One region of the Paenibacillus sp. FSL R5-0341 genome, then DNA from elsewhere that is predicted to be linked to it. Evidence: riboswitches for the same ligand, from Rfam matches in the RefSeq annotation. Region 1 holds a riboswitch; each other region holds the start of a gene.

Evidence for each region. Region 1 has a riboswitch for S-adenosylmethionine ahead of mmuP (S-methylmethionine permease). Riboswitches for the same ligand answer to the same signal wherever they lie in the genome.
Region 2: linked by a shared signal. The riboswitch ahead of MKX75_RS24070 (methionine ABC transporter ATP-binding protein) and the one ahead of mmuP (S-methylmethionine permease) in region 1 are both predicted to bind S-adenosylmethionine.
Region 3: linked by a shared signal. The riboswitch ahead of metA (homoserine O-succinyltransferase) and the one ahead of mmuP (S-methylmethionine permease) in region 1 are both predicted to bind S-adenosylmethionine.

Annotation. Positions count from the first base shown of each region.
Region 1 is NZ_CP150241.1:5,632,840-5,636,028, reverse strand. Features, by position in the region: gene MKX75_RS25380 (Ger(x)C family spore germination protein) at 1-1,149, shown strand, start outside; SAM riboswitch class I at 1,222-1,323, shown strand; gene mmuP (S-methylmethionine permease) at 1,416-2,828, shown strand; gene mmuM (homocysteine S-methyltransferase) at 2,806-3,189, shown strand, end outside.
Region 2 is NZ_CP150241.1:5,365,593-5,368,781, reverse strand. Features, by position in the region: gene MKX75_RS24080 (heme A synthase) at 1-65, shown strand, start outside; gene MKX75_RS24075 (Cthe_2314 family HEPN domain-containing protein) at 266-985, shown strand; SAM riboswitch class I at 1,155-1,295, shown strand; gene MKX75_RS24070 (methionine ABC transporter ATP-binding protein) at 1,422-2,456, shown strand; gene MKX75_RS24065 (methionine ABC transporter permease) at 2,457-3,116, shown strand.
Region 3 is NZ_CP150241.1:1,905,558-1,908,746, reverse strand. Features, by position in the region: gene MKX75_RS08740 (PLP-dependent transferase) at 1-452, opposite strand, end outside; gene metA (homoserine O-succinyltransferase) at 477-1,394, opposite strand; SAM riboswitch class I at 1,631-1,755, opposite strand; gene corA (magnesium/cobalt transporter CorA) at 2,207-3,142, shown strand.

The DNA.
Region 1 (3,189 bases):
ACGCTATCCGGATGCTGGAGTAGCCGAGAAATAGAGGATCTAAGTCTCTATGTTGGTCTTGGAATCGATGTCGGCAAAGAGACTGAATTCGAGAAAGACATCGCTGCTCAGGGAGGCTCATATCCCAAGAAGAACTATTTGACTGCTACGGTGCAGATCGCTCCGGGCTACTCCAACAGTCAATCGAGTCAGCAATCCGGTTCGCCTTCTTCCGGCAAAACATCCTATGCCAATGAACAGCTTTCCGGAGACTCCTTGTTGCAAATCTTCCGCCAGTTTGCGTTAAGGCGGGATCGGCCTCTCATAGGACATCATCTGAAGGTAATCGTCGTTTCCAAGGATATTGCTAAAAAATATGGTTTGGACCAACTGCTTGATTTTGTTCTTCGAGATAATGATATTCGCCCCAACTGTCTGGTGTTAATTAGTCATCGTCGTGCAGTGGATGTGCTGACATCACAGGACCCTTCACGAATACCAGCATTTTATCTCACAGGCATTACGAACAATTCTTATATATCCAATAAAATACTTGATCCGGTTCTGCTATCTAAGTTAGACGCTCAAATGCAGTCCGGATCGAGCTTCCTGCTCCAGAATGTATTAAACTCCGATGGGGAGGACAAGTTCTCAGGGGGCAGCATCTTTGATGGAAAAACAACCAAGTTCATCGGGGAACTTAGTCAAACGGATTTGGAAGGATTATCATGGCTCAATCCCCAAAAAAAGGGGGGCGTCTTAAAAACACACAACAAAGAAGGGTTCACTGTGTTATACGAAATGAAGAAGAAAAAAGTGAAAATCACCCCAAAGGTGGTGGGGAATGATATTTCATTCCATGTAAAGACTGAATCTGAAGGCTGGCTGATGGAGGATTGGCGTGCTCCTGAGGAAGAGGAAAAAGGTGCTTACCTCAGAGAACTGGAAAAGGAATTTGCTGAACTGGCTGAACAACAGATTCGACAGGTGTTATATAAACTCCAGCATACCTATAAAGTGGATGTTGCGGATTTTCGGGATAGCTTGCGTATCAAAGAGCCCAAAACATGGAAGAAAATCAAAGATGATTGGGACCAAATCTTCAGCACCGTGCCGATTACGTATGATGTGAAGATCACCATCACCAATCCGGGGTCTTCCACCGAATAGTGCAGCGTGGGACATTTATTATTTAAATGTTGACACATTCATGATAGATCGCTATATTAGTAAAAAATCATTTTCTTATCCAGAGAGGTGGAGGGACTGGCCCTTAGAAACCTCAGCAACAGATCTGAAGGATACTGTGCTAATTCCAGCGGGTGAAAGCCTGATAGATAGGAGCGTTTGTTTTTATTTGTCAGTAACGGCGCACTCTTTAGGAAGAGTGGGTCTTTTTTGTTTTTTCTGGATGAAGAAGTAGGGGAGCAGCAGGTATGGAGAACAACAACGACAAAGGGCATTTTCAGCGGAAAATGCAGGCACGGCATGTGGTCATGCTCTCTCTCGGAGGAGTCATTGGAACGGGATTATTCCTCAGCTCCGGTTATACGATTCAGCAGGCGGGACCACTGGGAACCATTCTGTCCTACCTGATCGGAGCGATCGTCGTATATCTGGTGATGCTCTGTCTGGGTGAACTATCTGTTCATATGCCGGAGACGGGAGCATTTCATAGTTATGCAGCTAAATATATCGGACCAGCAACCGGCTACACAGTGGCTTGGTTGTACTGGTTAACCTGGACTGTTGCGCTTGGCTCCGAATTTACAGCCGCCGGACTGCTGATGCAGCGCTGGTTCCCATCGGTAAACGTATGGATATGGAGCGCGCTCTTTGCACTAATGATCTTCCTGTTCAATGCATTGACGGTGAAATTGTTTGCGGAATCCGAGTTCTGGTTCTCCTCTGTAAAAGTAGTGACCATCGTAATCTTCATTCTAATCGGTGGCGCAGCCATGTTCGGCATTATTCCGATGGCAGACTCTGAACCGGCTCCATTCCTATCGAATATTACGGCATCCGGATGGTTCCCTCATGGGGCTACAGCGATATTGATGACCATGCTTGCAGTAAACTTTGCATTCTCGGGCACCGAGTTAATCGGGATTGCCGCAGGGGAGACGGAAAATCCGGAAAAGACGATACCCAAAGCGATTCATACGACGCTGTGGCGCTTGGTTATTTTCTTCATCGGAACGATTGTTATCTTGTCGGCCTTGCTGCCCATGTCGGATGCCAGTGTACTGGAAAGTCCGTTTGTAGCGGTAATGGAGCGGGTGGGTGTACCCTATGCAGCAGACATTATGAACTTTGTTATTCTGACGGCGATTCTCTCTGCTGCCAATTCAGGCCTATATGCATCTTCACGGATGCTCTGGTCTCTGGCTGATAAAAAAACGATCTCCCCTTGGTTTGCCAAATTAACCAAACGCGGAGTACCATTGAATGCACTTCTGATCAGTATGGTCGGTGGTGCGCTGGCGTTGCTGTCGAGCATCATTGCACCAGGTACCGTGTATATTACACTGGTTTCTATTTCAGGTCTGGCTGTCGTTGCGGTATGGATGAGCATCAGTGCCTCCCAATACATGTTCCGCAGACAATATATCCGGGAAGGACATGCGGTCAAAGATCTGGTTTATCGCACACCGTTGTACCCCGTGGTACCGATTGTTTCATTTATATTATGCTTGGCTTCATGCATAGGTATTGCTTTTGACCCGACACAGCGAATTGCGCTGTATTGTGGGGTTCCATTTATCGCAGTGTGTTACGCCGCTTATTATCTGACAGAACGTGCGAACAAGAAAAGAGGACAAGTACATGACGCAAGCAAAACAGATTAATCCCATAGAACAGATCCTTCGTGAACATCCGGTCATGATTCTGGATGGAGCGCTGGCAACGGAACTCGAACAGCATGGATGTGATCTGGACGACCCGTTATGGTCTGCTCGTGTATTACTTGAGAATCCGGATGTTATCGTTCAGGTCCATGCGGATTATTTCCGAGCAGGAGCCGACTGTGCGATTACATCCAGTTATCAGGCGACGGTGGATGGCTTCTGCAAGAGAGGAATTGGAGAGCAGGAAGCGTTAGACCTGATTGGCAAGACGGTGGAGCTGGCTGCAAAGGCGAGAGATGACGTATGGGCAGAAGTACAGAGTGGTTTAGTAGGGAGAGAAAGCCCGACAGATCAGCTTGTA
Region 2 (3,189 bases), 270 kb from region 1:
TCGGGGTTTTAACGTATATGAGTTTCTTAGTGTACAAGCTGCATCGCCCGGCTAATCGTTTCTAAATTTCGTTGAGGTTGGAACGACTCTTGGGCTAAATTTGAAAGTCCACCATCCAGTGATGTACATCATTGGACAGGTGGACTTTGTTTGATGTCAGGGGGATCAGGGCAACCTATGGCAAGCAGCAATTACACGTATACTCGGAATGGTTTAAGTATGATGGTGATGAATCCTTGTTGATGTGGAAAAGAGGAGGTTAGTTATGCTGCGAACATTGCTGGGAGAAAAGCCACGTATAAACGAAGGGTTATTGAAGAAAGCGATGGATTCTATGGCGCATACGCTTGAGCTGTTTCAGCGACAAATGCATGTGGACCATGATCCCACGCATGACTATCGGAAACTGTATGTGTGGACGCAGGGACTCATCTCCTCGCTGGATGAACTGGAGCAAAGCTGTTTCGCTGCTGCTCATTTTCGCAAAAAGGTCGTTGCAGGCTCTACGGACGATATGACGCAGGCCGAGAAAGCCGAGTATGCCCGATATGTTTATTTTTATAAAGATGGCTTCATCCGTTGTTTTGCCATTCTGGATAAAGTCGGCACCGTATTAAATGAAATATTCGAACTGAATACCTCAAATACAAAAGCACATTTTTCTTATTTTACCGTGTTAAGGCAGTTCGATTATGCGACGCAGCATCATGACCTTGCCTTGCGATTGATTCAGATCAAGGATTCATATCGTGAACCGATGAGCAAGCTGCGTAAACGACGTAACATGGAAATTCACTACATGAACTCTGAAATGCATGATGATTTGTGGCAGTTACACCAGACGTTGCAAGGGAAAGTGAAGTTGGAGGATCTGGATCAGCATGTGCATGAAATGCGTCAGGGCGTGGATATGGTATGTGAAACGTTAAGTACTTCATACGGCTACATTAATCAGATATGGCTTAAGCAAGGTAAGAAACGTTAACGCAGTAAATAAAATGAAATAATTCCCTTTGACAAATCGGAATACTTGGATTATACTGAGTTTCATACCGAATGGTACATGAATATCGTTATTTTTACAGAAGTTTCTGAACTATTGAACAGTATATAACATGAACTACATGAACTTATAGAATCTTACAACCTCATATTTCTTATCGAGAGCGGCGGAGGGACAGGCCCGATGAAGCCCGGCAACCGATTTATAATGAATGACACATGTGTCATTCGTTATAGATGTTAGGTGCTAATTCCTACAAAATGGTGCAAGACACGATTTTGGCAGATGAGAAGGTAAATTCACGTGAAGAGCCGTCTTTGTATCTGCAAAGGGGCTCTTCTTTTTTTTGTACGTAAAGGGGAGTTTTCCTTTCTTTCGGGTAAAGATACATGTAGGTGGTAGGAAGGGGCAAGTGCTATTGATTGAATTAAAAGGATTAACAAAGACGTATGGTAAAGGGGCAAAAGCCACAACAGCGTTATCCAATCTGGATTTGAGCATCCGCAAGGGTGAAATTTATGGCGTCATTGGCCATTCCGGAGCGGGCAAAAGTACACTGATTCGCTGTATTAATTTGTTGGAACGTCCAACGGAGGGTGAAGTATGGGTTGACGGGATCAACTTGACTGACCTGAGCAAAACTGAGTTGCAGCAACAGAGACGCAAGATTGGCATGATTTTTCAACACTTTAATCTGCTATCCTCGGCAACGGTATATGACAATGTGGCTTTTCCACTAAAACTTGTGAATACACCCAAGGAAGCCATTGATCGCAAAGTGAAGGAAATGCTTACTTTGGTTGGCCTGGAGCACCATAGCAGTAAATATCCGGCCCAATTATCTGGTGGACAGAAACAACGTGTTGGGATTGCAAGAGCGCTTGCAAGTGATCCGAATGTACTTCTCTGTGATGAGGCTACTTCGGCACTTGATCCGCAGACGACGAATTCAATCCTGAAGTTATTGCTCGACATTAATGAAAAATACAACCTCACGATTGTGCTGATTACACATGAGATGCACGTTATCCAGAACATCTGCGACAAGGTTGCTGTCATTCATCAAGGTGGCATTGTGGAACAGGGGCCTGTAACAGAAGTATTCCTGAAGCCGCAGCACGCCATTACGCGGGACTTCACGATGCGTGACCATGAAGCTGGACTTGCTCTGGAAGAGACCGCTCTGGTGAATGCAAGCGTTGAATTGCAGGCAGGTGCTGCTTCCAAACTTGTGAAGATATCCTTTCTGGGTAATAAAACGTATGAAGCGATTTTGTCCAGAACGGTACGCAAGACAGGTGTAGATTTTGCCATCCTGCAAGGTACGATCTCTACGATCAAACAGGTTCCTTATGGGCAACTGACCGTTCGGTTCGAGGGTGAGTCAGATGCGATTGAACGGACGATATCCGAATTAACCGCAGAGGGACTTGATGTGGAGGTGCTACGTTAGATGGATTTTTCAACCGTACGTTGGGAAGAGGTTGGTAAAGCTTCCATAGAGACACTGCAAATTTTGGGTGTATCAGGCTTGTTTACCGTTATCTTAGGTTTACCGCTCGGAGTTCTGCTGTTCATGACAGCCCGTTCTGCTTCGATTAAGTCACGGGCAGTGTACACGATACTATCCCTGATTGTTAATATTTTGCGCTCAGTCCCATTCATCATATTGATTGTTGCTCTTATTCCATTCACTCGTACACTCGTCGGTACAGCTACTGGGGTGCTCGGCGTTATACCTCCTTTGGTGATTTCAGCAGCTCCTTATTTCGCCCGTTTGGTGGAGAACACGCTGCGTGAAGTGGATCGGGGTGTCATTGAGGCGGCACAGGCGATGGGCGCATCGACCGGACAGATTGTAAGACGGGTGTTACTGCCTGAGGCATTACCTGGCCTGCTTGCTGGTATAACGATTACCATCGTTACGCTCGTCTCCTATACGGCGATGGCGGGCATGGTTGGTGGTGGAGGCCTGGGAACACTGGCAATTAACTATGGATACTATCGTTATCAAAATGAAATCATGATCATCTCCGTAGTGTCGATGATCATTCTAGTGCAAATTCTCCAGATGGCTGGAGATCGCTTGGTTACATTTTTCACCAGGAAATAACACATAGATAACATGATGGATGTGCAATAATGCGGATGCCACATGAAAAAAATGATTAGAGAAGGGGTTTTAC
Region 3 (3,189 bases), 2.8 Mb from region 1:
TTGGTTGGTGTCTCGATGAATACAGCTTTTGTATTCGGCTGACGAACATTCTCCAGTGCTGCAAGGTCATTCGTGTCCACATAACTTGCAGTTACGCCGAAACGGGACAAGATGCGTTCAAGCAGACGATAGGTTCCGCCATACAGATCCAGCGATACAATCAGATGATCCCCTTGACCAAACATGGCAAAGATGGTTTGCAGCGCGGCCATACCCGAGCTACAGGCGAACCCTGCATCACCGGACTCCAGCGCTGCGGCTGCTTCTTCCAACACTTTGCGTGTTGGGTTGGTCGTACGAATATAATCAAACCCCGTGCTTTGTCCAAGCTTCGGGTGGCGAAACGCAGTGGATTGATAGATCGGAAAGTTAATGGCGCCTGTTACCGGTTCATTGATGGACCCAATTTGTGCTAAGCGGCTTTCGATTTTCAACTTGTTGTTGTCTTCCATTGCTGCATCCTCCTGTAATCTCGATTAGATTTGCGGGCCAATATCGTAAGGTGTTTCTTGATACACATAGTAATTGAGCCAATTAGAGAATAATAAGTTGGCATGAGCGCGCCAAGTAGCCGGTGGCACACGGGAAGGATCATCATTCGGATAATAATGTCTAGGCAGCGCGATATCCAACCCTTTCGCTGCATCCCGGTCATACTCCCATTTTAATGAGAAGGGGTCATACTCGGCATGTCCTGTGGCAAAAATCTGTTTGCCGTCTTTGGTAGCAACCAGGAAAATACCGGCTTCTTCGGATTCAGCCAAAATCTCTAAATTCTCATTCTTTTCAATATCTTCACGTCTCACTTCCGTATGACGGGAATGTGGAACGTTGAATACTTCATCGAATCCACGCAACAACGGAACATGAGGCTTGTTGATCGTATGCGGGAAGACGCCAAAACACTTTTCATCAAGCGCAACCTTGGGTACGTCAAAATGATGGTACAAACCTGCCTGGGAAGCCCAACATATGTGCAGAGTTGAAGTCACATTGGTTTTGGTCCATTCGAAGATCTCCTGGATTTCATTCCAATAGTTCACATCTTCGAAATCCATCTGTTCCACAGGGGCACCCGTAATGATCATGCCATCGAAACGACGATGTTCAATCTCATCGAAGGTTTTATAGAACAAATCCAAATACTCCTGTGACGTATTCTTCGACGTATGGGATTTCGGATGCACCAGAACGACATCCACCTGAATGGGTGTGTTTCCCACCAGACGAAGTAATTGTGTTTCGGTCGTTTCCTTCGTAGGCATCAGGTTTAATATAGCGATACGGAGTGGACGAATATCCTGCTTGTATGCAGAAGTTTCATCCATGACGAAGATATTCTCTCCTTCAAGTACTTCTTTTGCTGGTAGAGTATCGGGTATTTTGATTGGCATGGTAAGTCTAACTCCTCCTTGTGCATAAATAGATGCAGCCACCGCTGGCTTGATGTCTTCACATCAATACAGTTATAGGCTGCCATGAGCTTGTCTCCAAACATTGAATTGAAGTTCCATCCAAAGTTACGACAATCTCAAGTTCCTTAGCGAAAATCACTGCTGAGAAGTCGGGGCATATGACAAAGACCTTCCTCGGATTTCGAGAAAGGTCATATGTAAATAGATATGCGCCTCTCTCATCTCTCAGTTACAACAGTGTCACTCGGACACTTGGTCGCTGCAAGAATTAGCACCGTGCGGTATACCGCCGGTTGCCGGGTTTCATCGGGCCAGTCCCTCCACCTACTCTTGATAAGATTTCGCTGTATTAAGTTTTAATTTAATATGGTTCACCGTCTACTTTATTACATTAATGCCATCACGTCAAGTTGCAGTTCTACGTCTGCATTCCAGATCGGAACCGTTCATCATCCGTTGTCATACACTGCCTCAGGGCGCGAAATAGACACATTTTTGCGCTTGAAAGCACCCTGTACCAGCGGTATACTAAACAAGGTGTTATAAACCCTTATGTGAGAGGTGACATATTAAATGGATGGCGACCCGAGGCCTGACTGGCAGCCGAATTCCGACAAACTGCATAGAGAATTGACATCAGCATGCCGGCAGCGGGACGTGACTTCCGTTTGATTATATAGTGAACGCAGCCCTGATCTCCAGGCTCCGCTGCCGACCGGCTGATTTGTTCTTTTTGCGCCCATAATGATAATATCCGCCAGGTTGGCGGGTGCAGAAGGAGTAGATTAACGATGAAAATCCGGTTGGTTAACAACGGTGTATTTATTCCGGTGGACGACATTCAGCAGGCGCTGACTCCACCAGCGGAAGGATTTTACTGGATTGATGCGGACGTAGATGATTTGGCGGTACTTCAGCCGCTGTTCTTGATGCATGATCTGGCAGTGGAAGACTGTCTCAGTGATGAAGAACAACGTCCGAAGATTGAAATTTATGAGAACCATTACTTTATTGTGATTAATAGTATTCGTTTCGATGATGAAGAGATATTTCTACGTGCGGTGAACTTGTTCCTCGGCAGACATTTCATCATTAGTGTTACGAAGCAGAAGGTCAGCGAATTGCGCACACTGAAACCCATCCTGTGGGAACAGGAAATCAGCACACCGGATCGTCTGCTCTACTTGCTGGTTGACTTGATTGTTGATAATTATTTCACCGTAGGTGACCGAATTGAAGCCCGGATCGAGAAGCTTGAGGAAGACATTCTGATGCACACCAAAAAGTCACATCTGAATGAAATCATCGGGCTGCGCAGTGAGATTCTGTGGCTGAAGAAAGTGCTCGGACCTCAGAAAGAGGTTATTAACACACTGAACAAAAAAGATCTGCGTCTCATTGATGATCAGCTGCAAAAGTATTTCAGTGACATCTATGAGAATGCTGTAAAAATATCTGAAACCTTTGAAACATATCGCGACCTGATGGGCAACTTACGAGAAGCCTACCAATCCAGTATTGCGAATCGGGCGAATGAGATCATGCGTGTGTTTACCGCCATTACCACGGTCTTCATGCCGCTGACGGTCATTACCGGTATCTACGGCATGAACTTTACGAATATGCCAGAGCTTAACTGGAAATACAGCTATTTTGTTGTGATTGGCCTGATGGTCACACTGGGCCTGAGCATGTTCTTCATTTTCCGCAAAAAAGACTGGGTATGAACTAGAATGAAATGAAATAACAAAGACGAAGCGCTCCTGTGGGAGAA